Regions from separate parts of the Shewanella sp. 10N.286.52.B9 genome, predicted to be linked through region 2. Evidence: predicted binding sites of a transcription regulator. Region 2 holds the regulator's gene; each other region holds the start of a gene.
The links. Region 2 encodes sigma-54, which starts transcription at its own class of promoters, with help from an activator protein. Its sites were predicted from a motif close to GTTGGCACGNNNNTNGNNT; they were not measured.
Positions count from the first base shown of each region.

Region 1: a site for sigma-54 is predicted at 1,908-1,926, ahead of BCU91_RS02060 (flagellar assembly protein T N-terminal domain-containing protein). Genes of this name have one in related genera too.
Region 3: a site for sigma-54 is predicted at 2,339-2,357, ahead of BCU91_RS05385 (P-II family nitrogen regulator). Genes of this name have one in related genera too.
Region 4: a site for sigma-54 is predicted at 1,667-1,685, ahead of BCU91_RS08065 (CmpA/NrtA family ABC transporter substrate-binding protein). Genes of this name have one in related genera too.

Region 1 is NZ_MCTY01000022.1:7,394-10,818, forward strand. It holds gene BCU91_RS02050 (hypothetical protein) at 1-287, opposite strand, end outside; tRNA gene BCU91_RS02055 (tRNA-Arg) at 495-570, opposite strand; gene BCU91_RS02060 (flagellar assembly protein T N-terminal domain-containing protein) at 627-1,817, opposite strand; gene BCU91_RS02065 (FlgO family outer membrane protein) at 2,090-2,794, shown strand; gene BCU91_RS02070 (LPP20 family lipoprotein) at 2,791-3,246, shown strand; gene BCU91_RS02075 (flagellar protein FlgN) at 3,378-3,425, opposite strand, start outside.
Region 2 is NZ_MCTY01000190.1:53,679-57,103, forward strand. It holds gene lptA (lipopolysaccharide transport periplasmic protein LptA) at 1-542, shown strand, start outside; gene lptB (LPS export ABC transporter ATP-binding protein) at 542-1,273, shown strand; gene BCU91_RS14340 (RNA polymerase factor sigma-54) at 1,408-2,892, shown strand; gene hpf (ribosome hibernation promoting factor) at 2,916-3,203, shown strand; gene ptsN (PTS IIA-like nitrogen regulatory protein PtsN) at 3,206-3,425, shown strand, end outside.
Region 3 is NZ_MCTY01000071.1:2,535-5,959, reverse strand. It holds gene BCU91_RS20535 (response regulator transcription factor) at 1-467, opposite strand, end outside; gene BCU91_RS05390 (polymer-forming cytoskeletal protein) at 700-2,040, shown strand; gene BCU91_RS05385 (P-II family nitrogen regulator) at 2,404-2,742, shown strand; gene BCU91_RS05380 (ammonium transporter) at 2,753-3,425, shown strand, end outside.
Region 4 is NZ_MCTY01000136.1:32,512-35,936, reverse strand. It holds gene oadA (sodium-extruding oxaloacetate decarboxylase subunit alpha) at 1-106, shown strand, start outside; gene BCU91_RS08070 (sodium ion-translocating decarboxylase subunit beta) at 115-1,245, shown strand; gene BCU91_RS08065 (CmpA/NrtA family ABC transporter substrate-binding protein) at 1,929-3,245, shown strand; gene BCU91_RS08060 (ABC transporter permease) at 3,416-3,425, shown strand, end outside.

The sequences.
Region 1 (3,425 bases), on a different contig from region 2:
TGTTGTTCGCTTTCTAATGTTTGTTCAATCCCTTCAATTTTTGCTAGCTCTTTAATAGGGTCTTTTTTATGAGTCACATCTATCAAAGATGGAAGGCCTTGGCTAAATGGAAGGTGTAAATCATTAAGCTGAATTTCACCATCAATACTTCCATAATATTCTTGTTGAATTGGTAGTTCAGATAATTCATTAATAGCTAGTAAATAAGGCTGCAATGGTAATGGGGTTGATGATAGAAGAAAGACAAAATCATCGGTACTTATGAAAGAATTGAATAAATCGCTCATTGGGTCACTTTCCTTTTTTAATATAGGAAAACTATTAGAAATAGGGCGAAAAGTCCATAATTGAAGTGAATGCTTTAAAACTGGGGTTATTCGAAATAGTTATAATAAGAAGTGGTAAAAAAATCTTTTTCCGTGGTGACACAGGGGTGACACAGGATTGCGTGTAAGAAGATAAGGTGTTGATTAATATAATAAAATGGGCATAATTGGTCTCCCCACAAGGACTCGAACCCTGATCGATCGCTTAGGAGGCGACTGCTCTATCCTGTTGAGCTATAGGGAGACTAAGCGCAATTATACAAGTTTTAATCTTGATTAAAAGGCTTTAAATTTAGTTGCTTAAATCTTAATCACGATATCTTGTATTTGAATATTCCCTGTTGCGTCTATGCCTTGTAATACTGCGGTGGCACTTTCTTCTGATACTTGATCAATAGTGACTGTTGCGCGGTTTGGTGTGGCAACGGCGCGCATTAAATTCACTCTGTCTGGGATATTTTGTTGCAATACAATTTGAAAGCTATCACCGGCTCTCACATGGTGCTTACGGCCTAAGTTAATAATTATTCTATTGCCTTGTTTAGCCACAATTTGTCCCAGCAGTGGGCGACAATTTAGCAAATTATCAATGTCAGCAGTGCTTTGCTGCATAAGCTGGTTAACCGTTTGGCCATAGCTTGAGCGCCAAAAACGTTTAGTGGTGGGTGATACGGTTTCGTCACGTTCAAACTCCCACTGCGCCTGTGCTGAGTAATCTTTACTCCAGACTTTTTCACCGCTAATAGCGTGATACAAAGTTAACTTAAAGCTGATTTGTCTTTGTGGATAGCCGTGAAATAAGCCAAACATTAATCCTGAGGTGGGCTCGGTTGACATATCGAGGATTTCTGGTTGTAAGATATATTGGCTATCGGTGATTTCGCCTAACCAACTTGGGATGCGATTACCTTTAAAATTGATTAACTCATTGCTGTGATCTAGTGCTTCATCGGCGTGAATGCGGGCAAAGCTATTATGGGAGTGACTATTTAGTAGCACGCCATACTGTTGTGATAGTGCTTGAGTAAAGTTTAATAACTGACCATAACGTAATTGAGCGCGATCTTGAATACTGGCCTGAGGCACCATTATTGCCGCTCTTAATTGCTGACCTCGGCATTGCTGAGCTGAGTCGTCTTGAAGATCTAATCTTAGTAATACAGTAATGTCAGTGCTGGTGAGCATTTCAGATACCAGTTCAATATTATTGTCTTGTCCTATATGACTAAACTGAAATGCATCTTGGCTTAACTGCCCCTGACCCGAGATGTATTGACTATTAACGTTAACACCAACCCCAGCTTGCATGCTGGCATAGCTTAGCGCTTGGCTGATCGCCACTTCACGCGCCTTATCTACATTGCCATTAATGATATTCGCATGGCCTGTTACTTCAATAATTTCAGCTTTTAACGGCAGACTCAAGATACTGACAAACAGCAATATGGCTGCGGAGTAGAGTCGCTGGGTTGTTTTACTGCATATTTTCATATTAATCACTTGCTTAAAGATAACGATGAACGACTAATACAGTGCCAAGTTTATGGCGTTAAAGTACTAGGAGCGATTGTTTGAGAATAAATGCAAAGAATGTGCCTGTTATTGGTTTTCAATATATAAGTCGTTAAGCCAATGCTGAAAGGGATTAATTATCTAAAGTTTTTATCCTGATTGCCGATAGTGTTTTTAGAATTCATTTTTAACCTTTAGGCCTCAAACGCCTTAGCCCATAGCAATGCTTGAGTTAAATACAGGAATGCAATATGCGCCGAATTGGTTTACTTCCAATCATGATGTTGATGACAGCTTGTGCTGGCTCACAACCGACAGAGTATGATGATTTATCTTATGTCAATGAAGGCTATGAGATGAATTTTTGGTATGAGTCTGAGCCCAAAACGGATCATGTTATTCACTACGATATTCAGCAGTCAGGCATAGCGCCCAAAGCTGGGGTTAACCGCTTGGCGGAAAAAATTGTCAATGAATTAGTGCTACAAAACGACAGCTTACGAGCTGATCAACCACTGCTGATCACCACACCTGTCATGCTTGATGATTACGGACAAACTAATTTGCTGGGGCAGCAATTGCAGCAAGGCATGTTGACTGCATTTCATGCCAATGAATTTAATCTTGTTGATATGAATGTGGCTAGTTCACTTCGCGCCACTGCGGAGGGTGAGTTTATTTTAAGCCGCGACTGGAAGCAGCTTGCCACAGATTTAGCGGTATCCCATGTGGTCGTAGCCACCATGGGCACTACCTCAGAGGGCGTGGTGGTCAATGCCAGAATTGTCAATACTAGCAATAATCGAGTAGTGTCAGCGGTACAAACCTTTGTTAAAACCCACAGCCTGCCAGGCTATTTAACACCTGCCAATAAGGTGATTTCAAAAGACGGCATCTTGTATCGAAACGAGCATGCAGGTATGGCAAGCGTGACTATTTTAGGAGATAACCAATGAAGGCAATACTGTTTGCAGCCCTGACAGCAGCCCTCACCTTGTCCGGGTGTGCGGTAAACGACAAGTATGTGCAATGGGAAACCGAGGCGCCTAAACAATTTCCTAAACTAACCGCTATTGGTTATGCGCCGTTAGCAACGCAACCGGCAACAGAGCAATCTCACAAGGTGTTAATGGCGATGCAAGCGTCTAAAATTGCCGCTTATCGGGAACTGGCTGAGCAAGTGTATGGCCAGCAGATTGATGCCAGTAGCCAGGTCGATGATTGGTTGCTGAATAAGCAAACCGTTACCGCCAGTGTCTCGGGCATGATTAAAGGCGCGAAAGTGGTCAAAAGCTATCCGGCTGGTGATATGTATGTGACTGAGTTAGAACTGGATTTTTCACAGGTATGGAGCCTATATCAGCAGCAAAATAGGCCTAGAACGATTAAGCATGTGACTTACTTTTAGTTAAATTTAATTATTTAAATCCAGTCATTTAAATTAACTTAACTGAAGTACAAAAAAACCGCTCTTTGAGCGGTTTTTTGGTTTTTAAAACACAATCTAGCAACTCGCAGGGCAGTTAATTACCGCCTCGATTATGCTTTAAGGTTTTGCCCTAAAGAGGAAATCGTTGAAGTTCGGCC
Region 2 (3,425 bases):
AAGGGTCGATTAACATTAATGCCGACGAATTACGCGCATTTGGCACCGAAAGCGGCACCCAAAAAACCATGATTGCCACAGGTAACCCTGCGACATTTTCCCAAGAGTTAGATGATGGCCGTATTGGTACTGCCAGTGCCGATGAAATTAAATATGAGCTTGCCACTAGCATTTTAACCTTAACGGGTAATGCTAAATTGGACCAAGCTGGCAGCCAGGTTACTGGTAACCTAATTAGCTACAACATTGAAAAGCAGCAGTTAATTGCTGAAAGCACCGGTACTGGTGAAGATCGGGTTATCACTATTTTTCAACCAGAAAGTCACCCAGACTTGATTGATTCTGAAAAGAAAAAAGATGAGCAACCACATTTACCAGACAGCGCTAAACCCGGTGATGACACGCCACCAGCTATAATTGAAAACAACAATTTATCTGCTGTAGAGGCTGTGAACTCAACTGAAACACCCGAAGTAACTGAATCACTTAACGCTGAGGCGCAGGCGACATTGTCAGCCCCAGCAGCTGAGCAAAATGACTAATGACCCAAATTACGTTAACCGCTGAAAATCTCGCTAAGAGTTATAAAAGTCGCCAGGTAGTAAAAGATGTCAGCCTGACGGTAAAAACCGGCCAAATTGTTGGCTTACTTGGCCCTAATGGTGCGGGTAAAACCACCACCTTTTATATGGTCGTAGGCCTAGTCAAAAGTGATAAGGGCCGCATTCTGATCGATGAAGATGATTTAACCGCAGATCCAATGCATTTGCGCGCCCGAAAAGGCATTGGCTACTTACCTCAAGAAGCCAGTATTTTTCGTAAGCTCACAGTACACGATAATATAATGGCAGTGCTTCAAACTCGCAAAAGCTTATCAAATGAGCAGCGCATTGAAGAACTGGAACATTTATTAGAAGAATTTAACATAACTCATATCCGTGATAGCCAAGGTATGGCGTTATCGGGAGGCGAGCGTCGCCGAGTTGAAATTGCACGCGCATTAGCGGCAAATCCTAAGTTTATTTTATTAGATGAACCTTTTGCAGGGGTAGATCCTATCTCAGTAATCGACATCAAGAAAATTATTCAACAACTTAAAAGCCGTGGTTTAGGGGTGCTAATTACCGACCATAATGTCCGTGAAACACTTGATGTGTGTGAGCGAGCATATATTGTGAGTCACGGAAACTTGATTGCTGAAGGAACACCTGCTGAGATCTTAGTCAATCAGCAAGTTAGGTCGGTATACTTAGGTGAACAATTCAAGCTATAGTTAGCACTATTCAGTTTTTAGTATGGCATTCGCGGCCAACAACAAACCTTAATCTAGTCTATTTTTCTAGGATCATAAACTAGCGCCCACACTGTTCGTCGCGATGATGTAATTCAATTAGGGACAAGCGGTACATGAAAGCCTCACTCCAACTCAAAATGGGTCAACACTTAACCATGACCCCACAGTTGCAACAAGCGATTCGCTTATTGCAACTTTCCTCATTGGAGCTACAGCAAGAAATTCAACAAGCACTTGATTCAAACCCGCTATTAGAGCTTGAAGACGAATTCACTAAAGCCAAAGAGCCCGTAAAAGAAAACGCCCTGCAAACTGACACCGATTTTAGTGATAATAGCCAAGTCACCATAGAAAAAGACACCTCAACGGTTGATACCACTGAATCGCTCACTAAAGATTCTATGCCTGAAGAACTCCCTATGGATACCACATGGGATGAGGTGTATACCGCCTCGCCTACTTCTGGCTCTGGCGCAGTATCGAGCGGTAATGATATGCCGTTTCAAGGCGAAACCAGTGAAGGCTTGTATGAGCATCTTGAATGGCAAAAAAACCTCACTCCCTTTTCTGAAAATGACTTAGTGATTGCAACCGCCATTATTGATGCCATTGATGAGCGCGGTTACCTCACCCAGAGCGTTGAAGACATTTTGCAATCCTTAGGCACTGACGATATCGAACTCGATGAAGTTGAAGCTGTACTTAAACGGGTACAACACTTCGATCCCGTCGGCATTGCAGCGCGAGATTTAAGTGAGTGTCTATTAATTCAATTAGGCCAATACCCTAATGAAATTCCTTGCATAGATAATGTTAAGTTACTGATTAAAGATCATCTTGATTTAATCGCCGGTCGTGACTTTAGGTTACTGATGCGTAAAACCAAGCTTAAAGAAGATGATTTACGTGAAGCCATTGAATTTATTCAAACGCTCAATCCACGTCCAGGCTTGCAAATTACCCCCATTAAAGATGAGTACGTCATTCCTGATGTTACTGTACTTAAAAAGAATGGTCGCTGGGTGGTCGAGCTAAATCCCGATAACATGCCTAAAATTGGCGTTAATCAGCAATATGCAGCTATGGCCAAAGGCGGTTCAAGCCAAGCTGACAGCCAATTTATTCGTGGTCATTTACAAGAAGCTAAATGGTTTATCAAAAGCATCGATAGCCGTAATGAAACCTTACTAAAAGTGGCTAACTGTATCGTACAATTTCAGCAAGGTTTCTTTGAGTTCGGTGAAGAAGCCATGAAGCCGATGGTGCTCAATGATATTGCTGAAGCGGTTGAAATGCACGAGTCGACCATTTCACGGGTCACGACCCAAAAATACATGCATACCCCCCGTGGACTTTTTGAACTAAAATATTTTTTCTCAAGCCATGTAAGTACCGATGATGGTGGAGAATGCTCTTCTACAGCAATTCGCGCATTTATTAAAAAGCTCGTAGCTGCAGAAAACCCGAAAAAGCCTCTTAGTGATAGTAAAATGGCGACACTATTGGCTGAACAAGGGATTAACGTTGCTCGACGTACGATAGCCAAATATCGAGAGGCAATGCTCATCCCTCCCTCAAACCAACGCAAAAGCTTATAACTTTTGTTATTGGAGGATGACCTATGCAAATTAACCTGACTGGAAACCATATTGAAATAACTCAATCTTTACGGGAATACGTGCAAACAAAATTTTCAAAGCTTGAACGACACTTCGAACAGATCAATAATGTTCACGTTGTGCTCGATGTTCAAAAGCTACAACAGATTGCCGAAGCCAAACTGCACCTAAAAGGCGGTGAAGTGTTTGCTGTATCGCGTAACGCTGATATGTATGTGGCAATAGACGCCCTGATAGATAAGCTAGACCGTCAGGTAATTAAACATAAAGAGAAACTCACTAAGCATTAACGATGGAACTTCGTACCATCCTGCAGCCGGCGTGCACTACCTGTGCCACTCCGGGCAGTAAGAAAAAGGTACTGGAATTAATCAGCAATTTAATGGCTGCCCAGTACCCAACCCTTTCTTCACAGGCTATTTTTGAAAGTCTAATAGCGCGTGAAAAAATGGGCAGTACAGGTATAGGAAATGGCATAGCAATTCCACATGGGCGCTTAGATAATATCGAAG
Region 3 (3,425 bases), on a different contig from region 2:
ACTCGCTGTTCTTTTTTGGTGGTTAACGACAGTAACTCTATCTGACGTTGGGTATTAGGTTGGCGTTTCTTAGATTGGATATAACGTGACATGGCATCATTACTGAAATAAAGCTTATTATTATTGACACTTTTAAGGGCTTCAATAATTTCGACTTCAGAAGCATTCAATGTGAGTGCGCCATGAAAGCCGTTGGATATCAATAAGGTTTCGCATTCTATATTAAGATTAGGACAAAAAACTAAATGCTTACCTGTTGTAAGAATATCAGCTGAAATTAAATAGGCGTGTTTATGAGGGGCTTCTAAATAGTGAATAAGAAATTTTGGCCTTTTATCGGCAGCTTTACAGGCAAAGTTTAGTGAGTCATAGAAGGCGGTTTCAATATTGAGTAATCCTGAGATTTTAGATACTTGCAGGGCCTGTGGTTCTGGAAGTTGTTTAAAAATCACATCTGAAAAAATCATTTCGGCTACATCCCTGTTATTTGGGCTACTATTGAAAATCCGTTCAATAGCAAATTTATATATTAAAGACAGGCTCTTTTACTAATAGCCGATACATTAAACTATTAAGTTTTACTTTTAAAGCGAAAAGCTCGGAATTGACCTGCAACTTATGTAAAAGAAATGTTATTTGTTGTTTTAATAAAGTTGGTTTAGTATATGTCAAAATTAATAATAAAGGAAACTGATTGGTATGAATAACAAAGGAAATGGGGTTACTTTTATTGGCCCTGATACTTCATTGGATGGAGATATGACTGTACAGGGACCTGCTTTGGTTGCCGGTAAAGTTAAAGGTGTTATTCGTTCAACAGACCAAGTTAAAATTGAAGTTGGTGGCGAAATTGACGGTGAGCTTTTTTGTCAAGAATTAAGAGTTTGTGGTGAATTTAAAGGTAAATTACATTGCAACAGTTTAGTGATTGTAAGCTCTGGTGTAGTTGAAGGTGATGTATCTAGCCATAAAATGGAAATTTATGATGGTGGTCAATTTTTAGGTGCCAGAACCAAGGGCCCTGAAGAAGGCGTATTGCCCCAAGCAACTGTTGAAGATAAGCCAGAAGCACAAGTCACAGAAGCCTATGCTTTCCCAAAGACTGAAGCGCCTGTTGCAGAGGCGCCGATAGCTCAAGCTGCAAATAAGGGACATTTTAACAATCTTAAGCCAGAGCCTGTAGTAAAAACTACCGTAGCGGTTCAGGTGAAAACAGATGTTAATAAAGCCGAACCTAAGAAAGTCGATGTTAAGGCTGAACCTGCACCTGCCACAACTCAGATTAAACCACAGACTCTTGCAGAAATTAATTCACAGACCAGTGGTAGTAGCGCTGCAACTGCAAATTCTCGAGTAGAGCCTCAAGTAAATACAGATGCTCATAATAACCCGAAGCCAGTTGCAGAACCTAAGCCTAAGTCAAAACTTGAGATTAAGCCGCAACCGAATCCTCAAGCTCAACTTGCTGCAGCAGAAGCGGCGAGAAAGGCTCAAGAGAAATCATCAGGTTCAGGTGCTAAGCTATTTGTCGCGGCTATCGCTGTTGCTGCAATTGCTGGCGCGGTTTATAAAAAAGATGAATTGACTCAATTGATTGAATCAAAGCCTGTTACAGCTTCAGTGGTGAAACCGGCAACGACGGTTATTGATATTGAACCACAGCAAATACAGCCAGCAGAAAACCAAATTGAACTTGCTAAGGCAGATGAAGTACTTGAGCCTTCAGTTAGTGTTGCGCTTACCACTGATATTGACGAGTCTGAAATTGTGACTACTGCAAATGATGCGCCTGACTCGGCAATTGAAATGCAAGCAACTGCATCAGCTGAAACAGAAGCAGAACTTGAAGTGACAGAAACTGCTTTAGCTGATGAAACTGAAGACTTGCTTGTCAGTGTGAATGAGGCTGTTGTAGCAGTTGAAGATGAAGTGGTCAGTCAGCCTCAAGTTGATAGCTTAATGGCAGATCTACTCGCTGAAGAGACGACTGATGAGGTTGCAAGTTCAGCAGAAGCAACTGACACGGTTGGCAGCTTATAAATTTTTAAAAGCTAATCTGCAAATAAAAAGGCCTTCATTAGAAGGTCTTTTTATTTATGCTTTCTTTAATGTGTTTATTTTTATATCAGTAACATCCCCCCCCTTCCGCACAGCTTTTCTTTGTTCATTTTGACACTTTTTTAACTGCGTAATTCTTATTATCAAGTATTCAAATAGTTATAAACGCTTCGCTCTAATGTTGTGCGCGCCAAATTAAAGTTGCACCTTATTAGTGCATTAAAAGACTTTTTTATTTAACTTATATTTTAAAATGCTATACGAATCATGGCTTTACATGGTTGGCCTGATGATTGAATTGTATTTGTAAACAAATTTATAACAATCACACTTTTGGAGGTCGAGATGAAACTCGTCAGCGCTATCATCAAGCCATTTAAATTGGATGATGTCCGTGAAGCTATTGCAAGCATGGGCATTGAAGGAATGACTGTTACCGAAGTAAAAGGTTTCGGTCGTCAAAAAGGTCACACTGAGCTATATCGTGGCGCAGAATACCAAGTCGACTTTCTTCCTAAAGTGAAGTTGGAAATTGCTACTAAAGCAGAAAACTTAGATATGTTAATTGAAGCCATTACGACAGCGGCTCATACCGGCAAGATTGGCGATGGCAAAATTTTTGTTACTGATCTTGAGCAAGCTATCCGTATCCGTACGGGTGAGCTAGATAACGAAGCACTATAAGGGGAATGTAATGGAAGAGTTAGCAACGTTAGGCACAACCGTCACCGAATTACGTTTCGCATTAGATACGTTTTATTTTCTAATATCAGGTGCGTTTGTCATGTGGATGGCAGCAGGTTTTGCAATGCTTGAGGCGGGCTTAGTTCGTTCAAAAAATACCACAGAAATTTTAACTAAAAATGTATGTTTATATTCAATCGCCTGTGTGATGTTCCTGTTAGTGGGTTACAACATCATGTATGTCGATAACACTGAAGGTGGCTGGTTACCATCATTTGGTTCATTAATTGGCTCACAAGCCGCTGATGCAGATCATGCGCTGGAGTCTGACTTCTTCTTCCAAGTTGTATTTGTTGCAACGGCAATGTCAATTGTGTCTGGTGCAGTTGCAGAGCGAATGAAGCTTTGGTCTTTCTTAATCTTTGCAGTGGTATTAACCGCGGTTATCTACCCAATTGAAGGTTACTGGACTTGGGGCGGTGGCTTCCTTTCTGCTGCTGGTTTCGTTGACTTCGCTGGTAGTGGTATTGTACATATGGCCGGTGCAGCAGCAGCTATCTCAGGAGTACTATTACTGGGTGCTCGTAAAGGTAAGTATGGCCCAAATGGTGAAGTTCATCCTATCCCAGGTTCAAACTTACCAATGGCGACATTAGGTATGTTTATCTTATGGATGGGTTGGT
Region 4 (3,425 bases), on a different contig from region 2:
AATGGAAACTGAAGTGCGCGCAGCAATAACAGGTTTCATCAAAAATATTTCAGTTAAGCAAGGTGATGCCGTTTCGGTTGGTTCACCATTGTTAGCATTAGCGTAGGAGATAGCATGGAAGGATTACTGGCCTTTTGGTCTGAGACAGGCATTGCTAACTTCGCTCTTGATCAATTATTTATGATGGCAATAGGCGGTTTATTACTGTATCTCGCAATAGCAAAAGGCTTCGAGCCATTACTATTATTGCCTATTGGGTTTGGTGCCATACTGGCGAATATTCCAAATGCGGGTTTCACTGAAGAAGGCGGCTTACTTTGGTACGCCTACCATGTGGGCATTGAGACCGGCATATTTCCATTACTGATTTTCATGGGCGTGGGGGCATTAACCGATTTTGGTGCATTAATCGCTAACCCAAAAACCTTATTGTTGGGCGCTGCAGCCCAATTCGGGATATTTGCGACTTTATTAGGTGCAATTGCTCTTAATGTGGTGCCGGGTTTTGAGTTCAGCATGACTGACGCCGCAGCCATTGCGATTATTGGTGGTGCAGATGGTCCAACTGCGATTTTCTTAGCCTCAAAACTAGCCCCTGATTTATTAGGTGCGATTGCTGTTGCAGCTTATTCATACATGGCATTAGTGCCGTTAATTCAGCCGCCAATTATGCGTCTATTAACCAATGAGTCAGAGCGTAGCATCAAAATGGAGCAGCTACGTGAAGTCAGTAAGAAAGAGAAAATTATCTTTCCCTTGATGGTTGTCGGTCTAACGATTTTGTTCCTACCAGCGGCGTCGCCTTTAGTGGGCATGTTCTGTTTAGGTAACTTAATGCGTGAGTCTGGCGTGGTTGATAGACTATCTTCTACCGCGCAAAACGAGCTTATCAATATTGTGACTATCTTTTTAGGTTTAGCTGTAGGCTCTAAATTACAGGCAGAACAGTTCTTACGCATTGAAACCTTGGGTATTCTTATTTTAGGTGCCGTGGCATTTAGTATTGGTACTGCTTCAGGGGTATTAATGGCGAAGTTCATGTCTAAGCTATCTGGTGGCAAAGTTAACCCATTGATTGGCGCAGCAGGAGTTTCTGCAGTGCCGATGGCGGCGCGCGTTGTTAACAAGGTAGGTCTTGAAGCTAATAACCAAAACTTCTTGCTGATGCATGCTATGGGGCCAAACGTGGCTGGTGTATTAGGTAGTGCTGTTGCTGCAGGTGTACTACTTGCGGTATTAGGCTAACCAGAGTTGTTTCAACAAGAGTAACCATCAGCTAATGCGTCTCAATTAGCTTAAGTTAGTGATTCAGATTAGTTACTCGCATTAGTTGCTAAATAAAAGCCACTTAATCACCAGATTAAGTGGCTTTTTTATATCGGTAGCTCAATTTCATTTGCTTATCTATCGGTTTAGTTATCGACACAGCCATGACTTAATCATTTACTCTGCGACTAACACAATCACAATCACAATCACAATCACAATCACATACGCAATCACCTACACAGTCAGCAACTAAACCCCAAGTTCCGGTGCTAGTCTAAAGTTAAATGCTGCCCAAAAAAGTGCAACAGTATTTTATCTTGCACCGTTATGGACGCTTAGGGGCAATAGGTTTTTCAGTTGCAAACACATTTAATCATTTATAACAGAGGTTTACATTTATGGCATGGTTACTGAATGGACTATGACAACAATACTCGTCATTGAGACTATTTATTGGTTTAATCTGCAGTTTGTTGAATATTTATGCAGAGCGACAAGATGGAACACATTAACGATAAAGCAAAGGCGCTTTAATTATTCCTTAGGGATAATTAAAGCGCCTTTTTTGTTTTAAGTCATTTTAAACTTAAAAGGGATAAACGATGAACTGGAAAACGTCTTTTAAACAGCTTGCGGTCGCGCTAAGTATTGGTGCAGCGATGCAAGTTAATGTTGCCACTGCAGAAGTAGGCTTTCCTGAAAAAGAAGAGCTGACATTTGGTTTTATTAAACTGACCGATATGGCGCCTATCGCTATCGCTTATGAAAATGGTTATTTCGAAGAAGAAGGCTTATACGTCACCATCGAAGCTCAAGCTAACTGGAAAGTGTTACTGGACGGCGTGATTGATGGCCGCTTAGATGGGGCGCATATGCTAGCAGGTCAGCCTATTGCAGCCACGATTGGTTATGGTACCAAAGCCCATATCATTACGCCTTTTTCAATGGATTTAAATGGTAATGCTATTACTGTATCCAATGATATTTGGGCGCAAATGAAGCCTAACATCGCTAAAAATGCTGATGGTAAACCGGTTCATCCCATTAAAGCAGACTCGCTCAAACCTGTGGTAGATAAATATAACGAGCAAGGTAAGCCCTTTAAAATGGGCATGGTATTTCCAGTCTCTACCCACAACTATGAACTACGTTATTGGTTAGCCGCTGGTGGTATTCACCCCGGTTTTTATGCGCCTCACAAAGGTGATACTTCAGGGCAACTTGACGCTGAAGCTTACTTATCTGTTACGCCGCCACCACAAATGCCATCAACCCTTGAAGCTGGCACTATCTATGGCTACTGCGTTGGTGAGCCTTGGAACCAACAAGCGGTATTTAAAGGCATCGGGGTGCCAGTGGTTACCGATTATGAAATTTGGAAAGATAACCCTGAAAAAGTATTTGGTATTACTGCAGAATTTGCTGAAAAGTATCCAAACACCACTATTCGCTTAACTAGAGCATTAATTAAAGCGGCTAAATGGTTAGACGAAAACAACAATGCTAACCGCCCAGCAGCTGTGAAAATCTTATCTCAATCTAACTATGTTGGCGCTGATTACGATGTGATTGCCAATAGCATGACGGGCACCTTTGAATATGAGAAAGGTGATAAGCGCGCGGTGCCTGATTTCAACGTGTTCTTTCGTTATAACGCAACCTACCCATATTACTCAGATGCGATTTGGTACTTAACCCAAATGCGTCGTTGGGGACAGATTTCAGATGATAAGCCTGATACTTGGTACAAAGAGATAGCTGCCAAGGTTTACCGTCCAGATATCTATGCCAAAGCGGCGCAATCGTTAATTGATGATAAAAGTATTGATGCCAAACACTTCCCTGACTTTGCTACTGAAACGGGCTTTAAAAAGCCGCAGCAACATTTTATTGATGACATTGTGTATGACGGTAGTGCACCGAATGCCTATATCAACAAGTTCAGTATCGGATTAAAACAAGGCGACAAACTGTAAGCCTGAGCTTAAGTACTTTATCTCGAGTTTTATGTCGAGTTTGATTCAGATTTTATGCAAGTAAGAGCTATCGAAGTGAGGATAGACCTATGACAACCATTGCAAGATTAGCGCAGAGACTCCCTATGGATAAGTCGGCTGTAACTTCGTTGTTAGCCAAATCAGCGGCAATGAGCAAAG